One region of the Paenibacillus sp. BAC0078 genome, then DNA from elsewhere that is predicted to be linked to it. Evidence: riboswitches for the same ligand, from Rfam matches in the RefSeq annotation. Region 1 holds a riboswitch; the other holds the start of a gene.

Region 1 (7,598 bases):
CCAGCCAGTTGAACAATTTCCGCGTTGGCTCTCCCCTTCGCCAGCTCCGCCTCCGCCGTTGCCAGCCCGCGTTTGGTCGTCGTGGCTGCCTCTGCTTCCGCTTCAAGGATTTGCCGCTGCTTGGCTGCCTCCGCTCTCATAACCGTAGCCTGGTTCTCCGCCTGGGCAGGCTTGATCACCGTTGCCTCCAGTTCCTTCTGTCTCAGTTCAACTTCGATTTCCCGGACGGTCCGGTTGGCTTCCGCTTCCATCTGCGTGATCTTATCCTGTTCGGTAACCAGCGACTGCCTGATTTTATTCTGCTGCAATTCGTACGCAAGATCCGCCTGCGCCTTCTTCACTTCCGTCTCCAGCTTAAAATCGGCCTGCTTAATGTTCAGTTCCTTCTCGAACTGGGATTCCTTAGCGCGGGCGGCGGTTTCCGCTTCTATGGTGGCCTGATGCGCATCGGCTTTGGCAATGGAGGATTCTTTCGCCGCCTCAGCCTGCTTAATCTGAATGTCGCGTTCCGCTTCCGCCTTTGCAATGCTGGCATCGCGGCGGATACGCTCAATTTCCGGAACCCCCATATTGTCGATATACCCTTTATCGTCGGTAATTTTCTTAATGGTGAAGCTGACCACCTCAAGCCCCATCTTATCGAGGTCCTCCGAGCAGGTCTCCCGCATCTTGCTGTTGATTTCGTCGGGTGTCTTTAGTATGGATTCCACCGTTAATTGCCCGATTAAGCCACGCAAATGGCCTTCCACCGAATGCAGGATAATGGTCTCGCGGTCTTCTTCCGGCCGGTCGATAAACTGCTCGCTGGCAGTCAGAATAGCGGTAGGATCACTTTTGATCTTAATCTGGGCCACCGCCTCCAAGCTGAGCTTGATGCCTTGCCGGGAAAACATCGCCTGCGCCGGGATGACATCAAAGCTCATCAGCATCATGGAGATGGTCTTATTGTTCTGGAAGCCGGGGATGACAAAGGTCCCGCCGCCCTGCACCACTCTTTTTCCGCCGAGACCATACACAATCATCGCTTGATTGGGCGGAACCTTTTTATAAGCGTTCACGATACTGAACAAAGCCAGCAGGATAACAACAACAATTGCCGCGATTAAATAAAGAATAGCCATTTGCTTCGACACTCCCCGTTATTTATTATTGTTCGATTTCCCTCTCAAAGAGGGTTACTGTCGCCATTCCTTTATCCACCTTCAAAATAATCACCCTGTCGCCCTTTGCGAGCTGCTGGCCGGCTTCTGCCCGCACTCCAATGGAGCGCATCGTTCCGTGCAGCACATATTTCATTTCCCCAACCGCTCCATCCACTGCAGAAATACTGATGTAACCAAGCTGCCCCACCTGCTCATAATCCATTTCATTCATGCTGCTGTCATACCGGGTCATTAACCGGGCCAGCACCGCATACATCAGACAGCCCAGCAGTAAAGCAACCACGGTGCAGATCAGCACCACTGCAAGCATATTCATTCCGCTGAACCGGGAAAGCACATAACCAGTGCCGCCCCAGACCGTTACAAACACCATCAGCGGGAGTATGGGCACAAAGCCCGGACCTCCAGCATCGCCGCCTCCCGCATGCAGATGACCCGCCAGGCCATGTCCATGAAATCCGCCGCTGAGAAGGAGCAATAGCCCTACCCAGAAGCACACGATAAATACAGTAACGATAATCTCCCCCTTTCAGGTATTTTAGCTAGTGAATAAAAGCTCTAATTTTCGTTGTTATAAGATTTCAGCTCCTCATACAGACAGCAATTCTCTTCCTGCATGCACAGCAAAAAGACCACAGAAGCGGCAGGGCTCTCCGTGGTCGGTTAAACGATCATGGCGCTCATCCTCTCTCTTCGAGGCTTACGGGGTTAGCTGACGGATTCGGGCAGCGAGATTGCCCTACCTTGCAAGAAGCGCGCTTTTCAGCACGCAGCAAGGATTCACCCCAGGTGAGCAGCTATCTGAGCAAAAGCCGCGTTCACCATTGGTTCCCCCGTTCCCACTACCCGGAATTCAGCCATTTGAGAACAGTTTTATTACATTCAGTTGTTGATTGAATCTTACGCCTGTGGCCGTTTAATGTAAAACGTTGCAGATGGCAAAAGAAGCCAAAGATTGCCTCCCCTTCACGAATGAAGGCGCATTCTTTGGCTTCGCTCTTAAACGGCCGATGATTTGCTCATTTTTGCTTCGTTTCTCGCAAGCAGTCCCATTCGCCCAAAACAAATGCTGTAAATACCATAAACCTTAATATCTTATGGTGTGATATCCTTTTGACTTAAAAACTTCATTAAGTCGTTATTCAACTGTACAATTTCGTTGTTTGCATTACTCGCATAATCAGGCAACATCATATCCTTTACCATGTTCGTCCGTAACCATATCATAAAGAAAAAATCCAAAATCCAATCCGGACATCTAAGCAAAATTTTTATTTTAGACGGATCAATCGCAACACCGGCTTTTTGTACAGCCCTTAAATTCGCTTTCAGAGTGTATGTTATTTTATGTGCCGTTTTTCTGGTTCTAGCTGTTTTGGGGTCAATGATCTTATTATCAATATTCAAAAAGCTAAGCATTGCAATATCCGTTACGGCATGAGTTATTAAATACGCACTCATATCCTTATTTATTACGTAAGGAAGTTTTGCTGTTCTTAATAATCTTGCGAGAGTTTCTATGCGTTCTGTCACTACGCCATTAATTTCTCCGAACATAGTAGCCGCTAATAACTTTGATGGAAATCGAGCGTACAATATTCCATCTTTTATCTGTCCACCAACGCCGGGGAAGGCTGGTAAAAATCTATCCCCTACAATATCCAGCCATGAAGAGAATCCAATTGGATTACTAATCATTGTAACAATATTTTTGCTTTGATTGTCTTTGAGTGCTGACAACGCTGATTCAGATCGATCGTAACGAACTGTAACGAAAATAAAATCATAAATATCATCATTTTCAAGCTCATCAATGACATTTACTTTTATAGTTTTGACCGTACCTTTTTCATTATATTTCAGGCCATTTTCTTTCAATGTATTAAATCGATTAGAACGTGCTAACATAGTAACGTCAAGCCCTGCTTCAATAAATTTAATTGCGTATATGCTCCCTATAACACCTGCACCAAAAATTAAAATTCTATTCTGTTTTACTGACATAAAATCACCCCTATTTATTAACAATTCCTTTTGATCATCAGACAACGTGTTGTATGATGTGATCATAAATCCTTATGATTTCTTCATCAACCATCAGTTTTTTATTATTTGTCGGATGATATTCTTGTTCGCAATAGGAGGATTAAATGAAAAAGCAACCTGAAATAACGGAGAAAACAAAACAAACTTTTATAGATGTTTTTTGTGAGCTATATAGTCAAAAGCCGATTGAAAAAATCTCGATTCAAGAAATTGCGAATAAGTCGGGATATAACCGCAGCACATTTTATCAATACTTTACTGATATTTACGAATTGTTAGACTTTGTTGAGAATGATTTATTGAACTACATAAAAGAAGAATTAGCGAATAAAGCGTTATCTACGCATACTGCTGTTCAAAATCCGCTTCATTGTTTGGAGAAAAGGGAGTATCTCTCGATTCTCAATGCCCTCTTGGGCGATTATGGCAGTATTCGTTTTTTAGAACGCTTGAAAAGAGAAATCACCCTTGATAGCTTGGAATTAAACCTTCCGCAAAACAACTCCATAACGCCATACTTGATTGAGTTTCACATATCAACATCACTTTCTTTATTTCGTCTTTGGCTCCAGCGACAAAAGGATTTATCGCCAGAAGAATTTTTCGAGTTAGTGGAAAACCTATATAAAAAGGGGGTAGCGCCATATTCTAAAAAATGAATCTACTTAAAATTGATAGATGGGTGTGCAATATTTTTGATAATATGCACACTGAAAAAGCCCAGCCAATAAGTTCGTACTAGTGACTGCGCTTATTATATCTTCCAATGGTTACGATAGTCAGCAAAGTGTGGGGCAGAAAAAAACAGTGCTTGTATTCTACATGAAGGATATCCTCTACTACCTGCACATGAGCGAGCGCTAAGCACGTTACATGCTCGTTTTCCTGAATTACTGATTGCTACGGCTTCTCTGCTGTCTGCCATATCGACAAAAGGGGGAAAGTCCAAAGAACGACTAACCGGCGATTGCCGGCGTTCGCCCTCCAAAGCACTATCGTAGAGCAGATGGTTCCTCATAGCTTTGCAAGCCCGCGTCGCGCAAAGTTCTTCCGACATAGCCCAACTCTCGACGTGCAGCGGCATCGTTGACTGTGAACTCACGCCCGATCATGCGTATCATCGAGCGTGAGATCGGCGGATCCCCGTCTTTCCGCGTGACGGCCCAGATAGTGTCGAGCAGCCGGCCAATGGCAGAGGCAAGCCAGTAGGGCATCGAACGCAGCTTATCGATGGACAGGCCCTGTAAGTTCGCGAGCGAGGTGACGAACTCACGGAAAGTCTGCCCTTCCTGGTCTTTGATGAAGAAGGCATGACCGCCTTCTCCGCGTTTAAGAGCGCATTGTATGGCTTCTACCACATTGTCCACGTGGCAGGTTGCAAAAGCGTAGTCGCCGCGGTTGATGAAGGCGAACTGTCCAGACCTGACTGCTTCGGGAAGCCCTTGACTAAACGGATCACCAGGCCCCCAGATAGCCGGCGGGCGAAGCGCGATGGTGCGAAAGCCGGGTTTGTTAGCTGCCAGAACCATTGATTCGGCCCGTGCCTTGCTCGCCAGGTAGGCGGAGAAGTGGCTCGGGAAAATCGGCGTGCTTTCATCAACGTTGCGGATGGGCGTACCGCCATTATCCATGAGGATTCCCGCTGCGCTGATGTAGACGAATGTCTTCGCACCTGCGGACTCGGCTGCCTTCAACAAGGCTACGGTTCCATCAACGTTGGTGCGGAAGAAGGGTTCGCGAGGCCCCGAAAAGCGGAACAGGGCGGCCGCGTGCACAACCGCATCAATCACCGGCAATATGAGTGGCGTGCTGCTTTCGAGATCGGCATCGACTGGCGTAGCACCCATGGACTTGAGTTTGGCGTGAGATGATATGGAGCGTGTGAGTGCGAAAATCTCGTGACCGTCCTCTATGAGCTTCGGGATTAGGCGACCGCCTAGCAGACCAGTACCTCCCGTGACAAGAATTTTCATTCTGTTCGTCCTTTCTGTTCAGGATTTAGGATGGACCGTATGGCACCCTCGCGGATTTGCTCCAGGACTTCTGAAGTGGGTGGCACCGCTTTGCGTAGCCGAGCTGTGACGTATAGTAGGGATGCAGCATTCGCAGACGCCCACATGAGATCGGCAGCCACCTCCACCGTCGGCCTGAGCCGGCCCTCAGCGGCGATGGCCGCGATGCGTTGGATGAGGAGCGCAAAGGCCTGCTCGGCGGCGGGAATTTCAGCATCGTTGAGAACGCGGCCCATCATCACCGCGTAGAGCCGTGGACGAGCCGCCGCGAAGCGCACGTAATCGTCCCAGCCCTCGCGTAGTGCCATAACCGGATCGAAGGATTGCGTGGCAGTCCTTTTGCTTTCGAGAAACTGAGCAAATGCTTCCTTAATGGCGGCGCTCAGTAGCCCGTCGGCGCTGCCGAAGTGATGATACAGCGTCGGTGCGGTCACCTTCGCGATTGCGCAGACAGAGCGTGTCGTGAACTGTGCCTCGCCCTCTTCCTCGAGAACTTGTAAAGCCGCATTGAGTAGAACGTCGTGTGTATTCATGCGACCAATATAGCACAGCTATATTGGTTTGTCTATAGCGATGCTATATTGGTGCCAATACCCTCCTGACATTCGATAAACCCCCAGGTTCCCGACGTGACTATATCCGTTCCCCGTACGGACGCTGAAAATCCCTCGCTTCATTCGATGAGTGGCGACTGTGATGATAGGAGCTCCTATAGACACACCCAGTGCATATCCGGTAATGAGTAGCCCTGCTGAGGGGATGGACACCTGCAAGCTTTCGGCCACTTCAGGAAGTAACCCCATAATAATAAATTCAGTCATTCCAATCGCAAATGCCCCTATTGTCAGCGCTAATAGCGCCAAAGTCGGGCTTTTACTTTCTGGTTTATTTTCTATATTCACTACATCCAAATAAATAACCACCTATCCGTTTTTTTCAAAAAGAAAGCACTCGAAAACCAGCAGCTTTAGCACCAGACTCAGGTGATTCCTGCATTATTCACAAGCCCCATTCGACAAGCTCTTTTTGCCATCTACTCGTGTTTCCTTGCGAAACGGCATTCCTGCAAATAAGACTAGAAGAATGTTATATTCATTAGCACGCGCTTGTTATCCCTATCCAATTTGCTGAGCAAAACTCGTTAAATCCAGATCCCCCTAAACTCCCCAGCTTTAATCCTGTCACGAAAAAATCGAACATACGATTCCGGTCTTGCCTTTCACTAGAATCATGGTACAATAAAAGATACCGTTCGGTATCTTTTATTGTACAACAAGCTGTTCTAGAATGAAATAGCGCCGAGCCATTTTGATTTCATGAGAGGTATTACCTTTTTGGAATAACTAAAACTTATAGGAGGACTTGAGAATGACTGAAAAGTAAATTTTAAAAACGTTTGACTGATCTGACCTTATTTTTCCCCGAATTAAAGAGTTGTCACATAATGAATATATTTGTTAAAATACGGAACTAAAATTCTCATTGTTGCTCGGGATAGACGCATTCAAATGCTTCTCAAATCAATAGTCCCGTTACATTGGATGCAGCAACTCCTTATCAGGATGAAATCACTCTTTGTTCTAAGATCAAGAAATGAAATTCAAAAAAAGAAAGCTATTGGATAAGCCAAAACAACCAAGGGAGGCTAAAGTAAGATGAGTGAAGCAACAGAAACGCTAGAGGGTTGGTACGCGCTGCATGATTTCCGCACAATCGACTGGGTTGCCTGGAAAAGTGCAACCACAGAGGAACGCGAGTATGCAAAGCATGATTTGATGACGCTAATCTACGAATGGTCGGCGGTCGAATCCCGGATGGAAGGCAGCTTGGCAATGTACGCCATCGTCGGCCAGAAGGCAGACATTATGTTTATAAACCTACGCGAGACACTCGAGGAGCTGAACTCAGCGGAGAACGCATTTAATCGTTCTCGGTTCGCCAAATTCGTAAAACCAGTTTACTCATACGTCAGTGTCGTCGAGCTGAGCAATTATTTAGCACCTCCCGGCTCCGATCCGATGCAAGTTCCCGAAGTAGCCGCTCGCCTTAAGCCAATCTTACCCAAGGCGAAACATATCTGCTTTTACCCTATGAACAAGCGACGCATGCTTAACGATAACTGGTACATGCTCTCTCTGGAGGAGCGCAAAAACTTCATGCGCAGTCACGGTATGATCGGCCGCAATTATGCAGGTAAGGTCAAGCAGATTATCACCGGCTCGGTCGGCTTCGACGATTGGGAGTGGGGTGTTACACTGTTTGCCGACGATCCGCTGCATTTTAAGAAGCTCGTCTATGAGATGCGGTTCGACGAGACTAGCGCACGCTTCGGAGAATTCGGCCAGTTTTACGTTGGCAACATACTCACACCTGTTGG
Region 2 (7,598 bases), on a different contig from region 1:
ATGATTTGGTTCATACGGCTGAGTTACTGGCTTCGCTCGTCAATCATCCGAATGCTGCAGGAGTGCTTGTTGTAGGATTGGGCTGCGAAAATAATCAAATCGATGACTTCCGCCAAGCTATCGGAGCTATCGATCCGAACCGTATCCGGTTTATGCGCTCACAGGATGAGGAGGACGAGCTGGGAACCGGGATGTCCTTAATCAAAGAGCTTGCAGACTATGCTGCGACCTTTAAACGGGAGCCCGTGCCGGTTTCAAAGCTGAAGATCGGATTAAAATGCGGGGGGTCCGACGGTTTGTCCGGTATTACGGCTAATCCGCTGGTCGGCTCAATCGCCGATCGCGTTACTGCGCATGGCGGGACGGCCATTCTGACAGAGGTTCCCGAAATGTTCGGAGCCGAAACCATCTTAATGAACCGGGCCAAAGACGAAGCAGTTTTTGGACAGATTGTCTCGCTGATCAATGATTTCAAACAATATTTTATCCGCCATGATCAGGAAATCTATGAGAATCCATCGCCGGGGAATAAGGCTGGAGGAATAAGCACGCTGGAAGAAAAATCACTGGGCTGCACTCAAAAGGGCGGCCACGCCATTGTCAGTGATGTTACCAGCTACGGTAAACGTGTAACGGAAACAGGTCTCAATTTGCTGGAAGCTCCGGGCAACGACCTGGTGTCCGTAACAGCCTTGTCGGCAGCAGGAGCTCATCTGGTGCTGTTTACAACCGGGCGGGGAACACCTTTTGGCGGACCTGTGCCGACGGTGAAAATATCTTCAAACAGTGAGCTCGCTGCCAGAAAACGGAATTGGATCGATTACAATGCAGGCCAGCTTCTTGAAGGCAAGACGATGGGCGGATTGACGGATGAGCTGTGGGAGCAGATCATTCGGATTGCTTCCGGAGACAGCCGGACGCTGAACGAAGTTAATGGCTTTAAAGAAATTGCCATATTTAAGGATGGGGTGACTTTATAATGAAATATCGAAAATTGGGAAACACGGGGCTTGAGGTTTCGGCACTCAGCTTCGGCGCGTCTTCTCTGGGGTCCGTGTTCCGGCAGACCGATGACAAGGAGAGTATCCGAACCGTTCATACCGCAATTGATGCCGGCATTAATTATATTGATGTTTCGCCTTATTACGGACTTACCAAGGCGGAGACTGTGCTTGGTCAAGCCATATTGGAAATTCCGCGCGACAAGTTTCTCTTGTCTACGAAAGCGGGAAGGTACGGAGAGGACAAGTTTGATTTCAGCGCCAAACGTATTTTTAGCAGTGTGGACGAAAGCTTGGCGCGTCTTCATACCGACTATGTGGATGTGCTGTTCCTTCATGATATCGAGTTTGTGCCGGCCGAGATCATCCTGGAAGAAGCTGTGCCCGCGCTGCACAAACTGAAAGAGCAAGGGAAAATCCGGTATACCGGTATAAGCGGACTGCCGTTGCAGCTTTTCGAGAAGCTACTGCCGCAGATTGAAGTGGATGCCATTCTTTCATACTGCCACTATTCCTTGAATGATACGTCCTTGCTTAATCTTCTGCCACATCTTGACCGCAAGGGAATTGGGCTCGTGAATGCTTCCCCGTTATCTATGGGACTGTTGAGCACGCGTGAACCGGCAGACTGGCATCCGGCACCACCAGAATTAAAGAAAGTCTGCAAACAAGCCGCGGAATTTTGTGCAGATCAGGGAGTGGATATTGCGAAACTGGCAGTCCAGTACGCTACCAGGGATGAACAGATCCCGACCACCCTGGTAAGTACCGCCAGCCCGGATAATATACAGAAAAATGCAGCCTGGTCGGATGAGCCTCTGGATGAGGATTTGCTCCGCGCAGTGCTTGAAATCCTTGCTCCGGTCCATAATCTAACCTGGGCAAGCGGACGTCCCGAATATAACGGCTCATTCAAATAGACAAGGAGATGCTTGGAGCATGAAAGGAATTGTATGTGAAGAGATCGGAAGATTTGCTTATCATGAGGATCTTGCAGAACCGGTAAGAGCAGAGGGCGAAGCGGTTGTCCGGATTCATAGGATCGGTATTTGCGGTACAGATTTGCACGCCTACCAAGGGAATCAGCCGTTCTTCAGCTATCCCCGCGTACTGGGGCATGAGCTGGCTGGTATTATTGAAAGCATTGGTGCGAATGAGGCAGGGCTCCGTGCAGGCGATCAAGTAAGCATCATTCCATATATGCATTGCGGAGAGTGCCAGGCCTGTTTGAACGGTAAAACAAATTGCTGCAAAAACATGAAGGTCTTCGGCGTGCATATTGACGGTGGCATGAGGGAACGCGTAGCCATACCTGCCCATCATTTGCTCAAAACGGAAGGTCTTACCCTGGACCAGTCTGCGATGCTTGAGCCGCTTGCGATTGGAGCGCATGCCATTCGCCGCTCTGGAATCCGGGCCGGCGACACCGTGCTGGTTATTGGAGCGGGACCAATTGGTCTGGGCGTTATGGCGTTGGCCCGTTTTGCCGGTGCTAAAGTCATTGCAATGGATGTGAATGAAGAACGTTTGAAGTTTTGCCAGACATGGGCTAAAGTTGAGCATACGGTCAATGCCCTTGTGTCCCCGAAAGAGCAGCTTTCCAAGCTGACAGACGGTAATCTGGCACCGGTTGTCATTGATGCGACCGGCAACGCAGGCTCCATGACCGGGGCCTTTGGATATGTCTCGCATGGCGGCACGCTCGTGTATGTTGGACTGGTGAAGAGCGATATTACATTTAATGACCCGGATTTTCACAGCCGCGAACTGACCCTCATGGGAAGCCGCAATGCAACCAAGGAGGATTTCGATTATGTCCTGAAGGGGATAAGTGCCGGATACGTGGATATAGACCGTTATATTTCGCACCGCAGCTCCTTTGAGGATATGATTTCGAATTTTGACGGCTGGTTGAAGCCTGAATCCAAAGTAATTAAAGCGATAGTAGAGCTATAGCTGTATTCTAAAGACTTGATGGAGGCTGCAACTAGATGAATATTCAATTTAACTCCCCTGCGGTGTATTGGGTAGAAGCGCTGCCTGTCGGCAATGGCAGGCTCGGCGCAATGGTCTTCGGCGGTATTGAAAATGAACGTCTTGCGTTGAATGAAGACACGCTTTGGTCCGGTTATCCGAGAGACTGGAATAATCCGGGAGCCAAAGAAGTCCTGCCAAAGGTAAGAGAACTCATTGCAGACCAGAAGTATGAAGAAGCGGATCAATTGTGCAAGCAGATGATGGGGACATATACACAATCCTACCTGCCGTTCGGTAATTTGCAAATCTTGATGGAGCATGGTCAGTTGAGCAGCCGTGATTACAGCCGGAAGCTGGATCTGTCCACAGGTATCGTAAACGTCTCTTATACCATTGGAGGCATCCGATATACCCGTGAAATATTCGCGTCGTACCCGGATCAGGCAGTGGTCATCAGGCTGTCAGCGGGCAAGGAGGGCGGGCTAAGCTTCCGGACAAGGCTGGATAGTCCGATCAGGTACATGACCAAGGTGGACGGAGACCATTTTACGCTATCCGGTGCAGCTCCCGAATATGTCGCTCCCAATTATTACGATGTAGAAGATCCGGTAAGGTACGGTGATCCTGAAACCTCCAAAGGCTTGCGGTTTCACGGCCGTTTGGCGGTTGTTCAGGAAGGCGGCACATTTAAGGCTGATGCAGACGGACTTCATGTTATTGCAGCGACTGAAGCGACGCTCTACTTCAGCGCAGCGACGACGTTTGACCCTAGCATGGGCGCAATAAGTGCGGAACGTAGTCCAGAACAATTGACGGCGAATACGATTCACTCGTTAAGCGAAAAGACTTATGCCGAAATCCGCCATCGCCATCTGGAGGATCATCGCCAGTTGTTTGACAGAGTCGATCTGCAGTTGGGTGAAAGCCTGGCCCCTGCTGATATGGCGACCGACCGGCGGATTGCCGAATACGGGAGCAGCGATCCCGGCCTGGTGGAACTGCTGTTCCATTATGGCCGCTACCTGCTGATCGCAAGCTCCCGACCCGGAACCCAGCCGGCCAATCTTCAGGGAATATGGAATCAGGATACGCGTGCGCCGTGGAGCAGTAATTATACGCTTAATATCAATGCGGAAATGAACTATTGGCCGGCGGAAATCTGCAACATGGCGGAAATGCATGAGCCGCTCATTGATTATATCGGCAGACTCGCCGTCAACGGCAGGAAGACTGCAGAGACGAATTATGGGGCAAGAGGCTGGGTTGCCCACCATAATGCTGATCTGTGGGCCCAGACCGCTCCCGTAGGGGATTTTGGCGATGGTGATCCGGTGTGGGCGTTCTGGACAATGGGTGGGGTATGGCTGACTCAGCATCTTTGGGAGCACTATGCGTTCAGCGGGAACGAGTCCTATTTGCGGGATACGGCTTATCCGATGATGAAGGAGTCGGCACTGTTCTGCATGGACTGGCTGATTGAGAATAAGGACGGTTATCTGATCACCTCTCCCTCCACGTCCCCGGAGCATATGTTCAAGACTCAAGAAGGGGGCTACGCCGCCGTCAGCGAAGCTACAACCATGGATTTGTCTTTGATTGCGGAGCTGTTTGAGAATTGTATCCGGTCAGCGGAAATTCTGAAGATTGACGAGGATTTCGCTCACAGCCTCCAAGCGGCCAAGGACAAGCTACTGCCTCTGCAAATCGGAGCACAGGGCCGGCTTCAGGAGTGGTCGGTTGACTTTGAGGATGAAGACACCCATCACCGCCATGTCTCCCATCTGGTGGGCGTGTACCCCGGACGGCTCATTACCGAGCAATCTGCTCCCGGCCTGTTTCAGGCAGCGCGAAAATCGCTTGAAATCCGTGGCGACGGGGGAACAGGCTGGAGCTTGGGCTGGAAAATCGGTCTATGGGCGAGATTCAAGGACGGCGACCGGGCGGAACAGCTGATTTCGAATCTCTTGAACCTGGTGAAGCCGGGCGAACCGGCCAAACATGAAACAGGCGGAGTATATCCGAATCTCTTTGATGCGCATCCTCCGTTCCAAATTGACGGAAATTTTGCGGCAACGGCGGGAATAGCGGAAATGCTGCTGCAATCCCACCAAGGATATCTTGAATTCCTGCCTGCATTGCCCACACGCTGGCAGGAGGGCTCAGTCAAGGGTCTGAGGGCTCGGGGTGGCTTTGAAGTCAGTCTGAAATGGAAAGCTGGCCGCGTAGCGGAAGCGGAAATTGCTGCTTCTCTTGGCGGAATATGTTCCGTCCTTGCAGACTGCCCGGTATGGGTTGGCGAAGCGGGAGTGAAGAAGCAGGTGAAGCCCTCGGATGGCCTGATTAAGTTCGCGGTAACAGCCGGAGAGAAGTATGTTCTGTCTTTTATAGATTAAGCTTTGGAGAAGTGTTAAACACTAGATGAAGATTACACAGGGATGAAGCTGATAATAATACATTGTTGTGAAAGCAACTTGTCTTCCGATGAGTTGCTGTTTTTTTGCTTAAGGACTGGTGATTTCCGAGGACATGGTCCCAGAACCCATTAGTGGTCAGGCAGACTTGCTGTAGGAATAAAGGGAAATCAGGATATCAGGGGACGCATGAGCATGAATTGGCCGAAGTCCGTGGAATGACCTATCCTGAAGGTTGTCTAAATCAGTAACAATAATGTTACTTCTTGTTCTATCTATTGTTATCATATGATTTCTGGAAACGACGGGTTTCCCCTTGAAATTCATGCATTATACTGTAAGATTGTGTGGTTTCTATGTGGTTTGAAAATAAAAATAGAAAATTTGATATTGGATTGACAGAGTCAGTATAAATACAATACTATAGAAATAGTTACAAAAAGTTAATTATTGCCGAATTTCATATGGAAAACGGGGGAACCATCCTCGGGTGAATTATTCCTGAAAGCAAGGGAATATAGGGAACCTTTAACCGAACCCTCAGCTAACTCCGTAGGCATCGAAGGGAGAACCGGATTTTGAAAAAGTTCATTTTAGCCTTAGTGGGAGCTGCAGCATTGTTCACTTCTGTTCCTGCAAGCACTTACGCAAGTGACATAAGTATTGAAAGTGAAGTAAAAGAGGTATTGGGAGCTCCTTATCAATGGGGCGGGACTACGGCGGCTGGTTTCGATTGTACTGGGTTCATCCTATACATAATGGGTAAATTCAACGCTGGCGATTTGCCGCGTACATCCCAATCTCAAGCCAAGGTTGGCACACCAGTGGCTAAAGATGATCTGCGTGTAGGAGATTTGGTTTTCTTCAACACTTTTGGTTCGGGAATCTCCCATGCAGGCATTTATATCGGTGATAATCAGTTTGCCCATTCCTCAAGCAGCAAGGGCGTAAGAATAAGCAGTCTCTCTGACTCATATTACCGTGATCGTTATGTTACAGCCCGCCGCGTAGCGAGCGAAACCAGCTATCGCCAGATGATTAGTGAATAATGAGCTTGAAATATTCTTTGTAGGTCAAAGACTTCTCGCAGTGTATTTTACTGTGAGAAGTCTTTTTGCGTAGAGGCTTAGCTCTATCGTCAGCAGTCACATTCTTTCTACACAAACCCCTTTTACACTCAAAGTATGAAGACAGCATGAAGTGTCTGCGTGTTTACAGCAGTAAAGGGAGTGGAAGCGAGATATTTGCAATCTGGAATGGGGGTATCTCGATTCAAGGGGCTTTAGTTTTCAGAGGCGACTCGCCCAGGTATGCCCTTCAATGGACTGCGGGACAATGGACCAGCGCGGGTGTTTTTGCAATCTCTGTAATCCTCTTGATTTATTTCTACAAACGTCAGTCTGGTCAAAAGCTTGCAGCACAATAGGTTATATTCATAGGAAGGTGTCCAGTGATGTCGAAATTACAGGTTTTGGTTGTGGATGACGAATGGAATATGCGCAACCTGCTGCGGATTTATTTAACGAAAGAGGGCTTTGAAGTCAAAGAGGCGAGCAGCGGCAAGGAAGCTATATCAATGATTGGCAAGCATGCCTTCGATGTCGTGCTTCTTGACCTTATGCTTCCTGATATGGACGGCTGGCAGGTATGCAAATCTATCCGCGAGACGGAGAATGTAGCCATACTTATGCTAACCGCGCGTTCTGAGACCAAAGACAAGGTGTACGGTCTTGGCATTGGCGCTGATGATTATCTGACCAAACCGTTTGAACCGGATGAATTATTGGCCCGGATATACTCTCTAATCCGCAGGTCCGCCATTGTACAGTCAACTGTTCAACAACAAGAGACGGTTTTGGAGTTCCCGGGCATAAAAATTTCTCCCGAAGGCCGTGAGATCTACATTCATGATCATCCCGTTGATTTTACGCAAAAGGAATTTGATTTAATGCTGTCGATGATCAAGAGCAAGAATCGGGTATTCAGCAGAGAGGAGCTGGTTACGATGATTTGGGGCTACGACTATGACAAAGATTTCCGTGTGGTGGACACCCATATCAAGAATATCAGGGAGAAAACGCATAGGGCAGGTCTTACGTATAACCCTATTCAAACCGTGTGGGGAGTAGGCTATAAATTCAATGCTGCAGGTGTGCTGAATGATAAGGAATAGAGTTGCATTTAAGCTGGGCTGTGCAATCGTGGCAGT

Evidence for each region. Region 1 has a riboswitch for cyclic di-AMP ahead of ACX1DY_RS29590 (hypothetical protein). Riboswitches for the same ligand answer to the same signal wherever they lie in the genome.
Region 2: another riboswitch for cyclic di-AMP. It lies ahead of ACX1DY_RS23060 (C40 family peptidase); the one in region 1 lies ahead of ACX1DY_RS29590 (hypothetical protein).

What each region holds. Positions count from the first base shown of each region.
Region 1 is NZ_JBTLRW010000029.1:45,699-53,296, reverse strand. It holds gene ACX1DY_RS29595 (flotillin family protein) at 1-1,121, opposite strand, end outside; gene ACX1DY_RS29590 (hypothetical protein) at 1,147-1,641, opposite strand; cyclic di-AMP (ydaO/yuaA leader) riboswitch at 1,846-2,032, opposite strand; gene ACX1DY_RS29585 (ketopantoate reductase family protein) at 2,259-3,167, opposite strand; gene ACX1DY_RS29580 (TetR/AcrR family transcriptional regulator) at 3,314-3,868, shown strand; gene ACX1DY_RS29575 (NAD-dependent epimerase/dehydratase family protein) at 4,202-5,182, opposite strand; gene ACX1DY_RS29570 (TetR/AcrR family transcriptional regulator) at 5,179-5,754, opposite strand; partial or broken gene ACX1DY_RS29565 (MFS transporter) at 5,890-6,132, opposite strand; gene hemQ (hydrogen peroxide-dependent heme synthase) at 6,877-7,598, shown strand, end outside.
Region 2 is NZ_JBTLRW010000015.1:43,951-51,548, forward strand. It holds gene ACX1DY_RS23040 (UxaA family hydrolase) at 1-980, shown strand, start outside; gene ACX1DY_RS23045 (aldo/keto reductase) at 980-1,921, shown strand; gene ACX1DY_RS23050 (zinc-binding alcohol dehydrogenase family protein) at 1,941-2,957, shown strand; gene ACX1DY_RS23055 (glycoside hydrolase family 95 protein) at 2,993-5,371, shown strand; cyclic di-AMP (ydaO/yuaA leader) riboswitch at 5,831-5,963, shown strand; gene ACX1DY_RS23060 (C40 family peptidase) at 5,968-6,438, shown strand; gene ACX1DY_RS23065 (response regulator transcription factor) at 6,843-7,562, shown strand; gene ACX1DY_RS23070 (hypothetical protein) at 7,549-7,598, shown strand, end outside.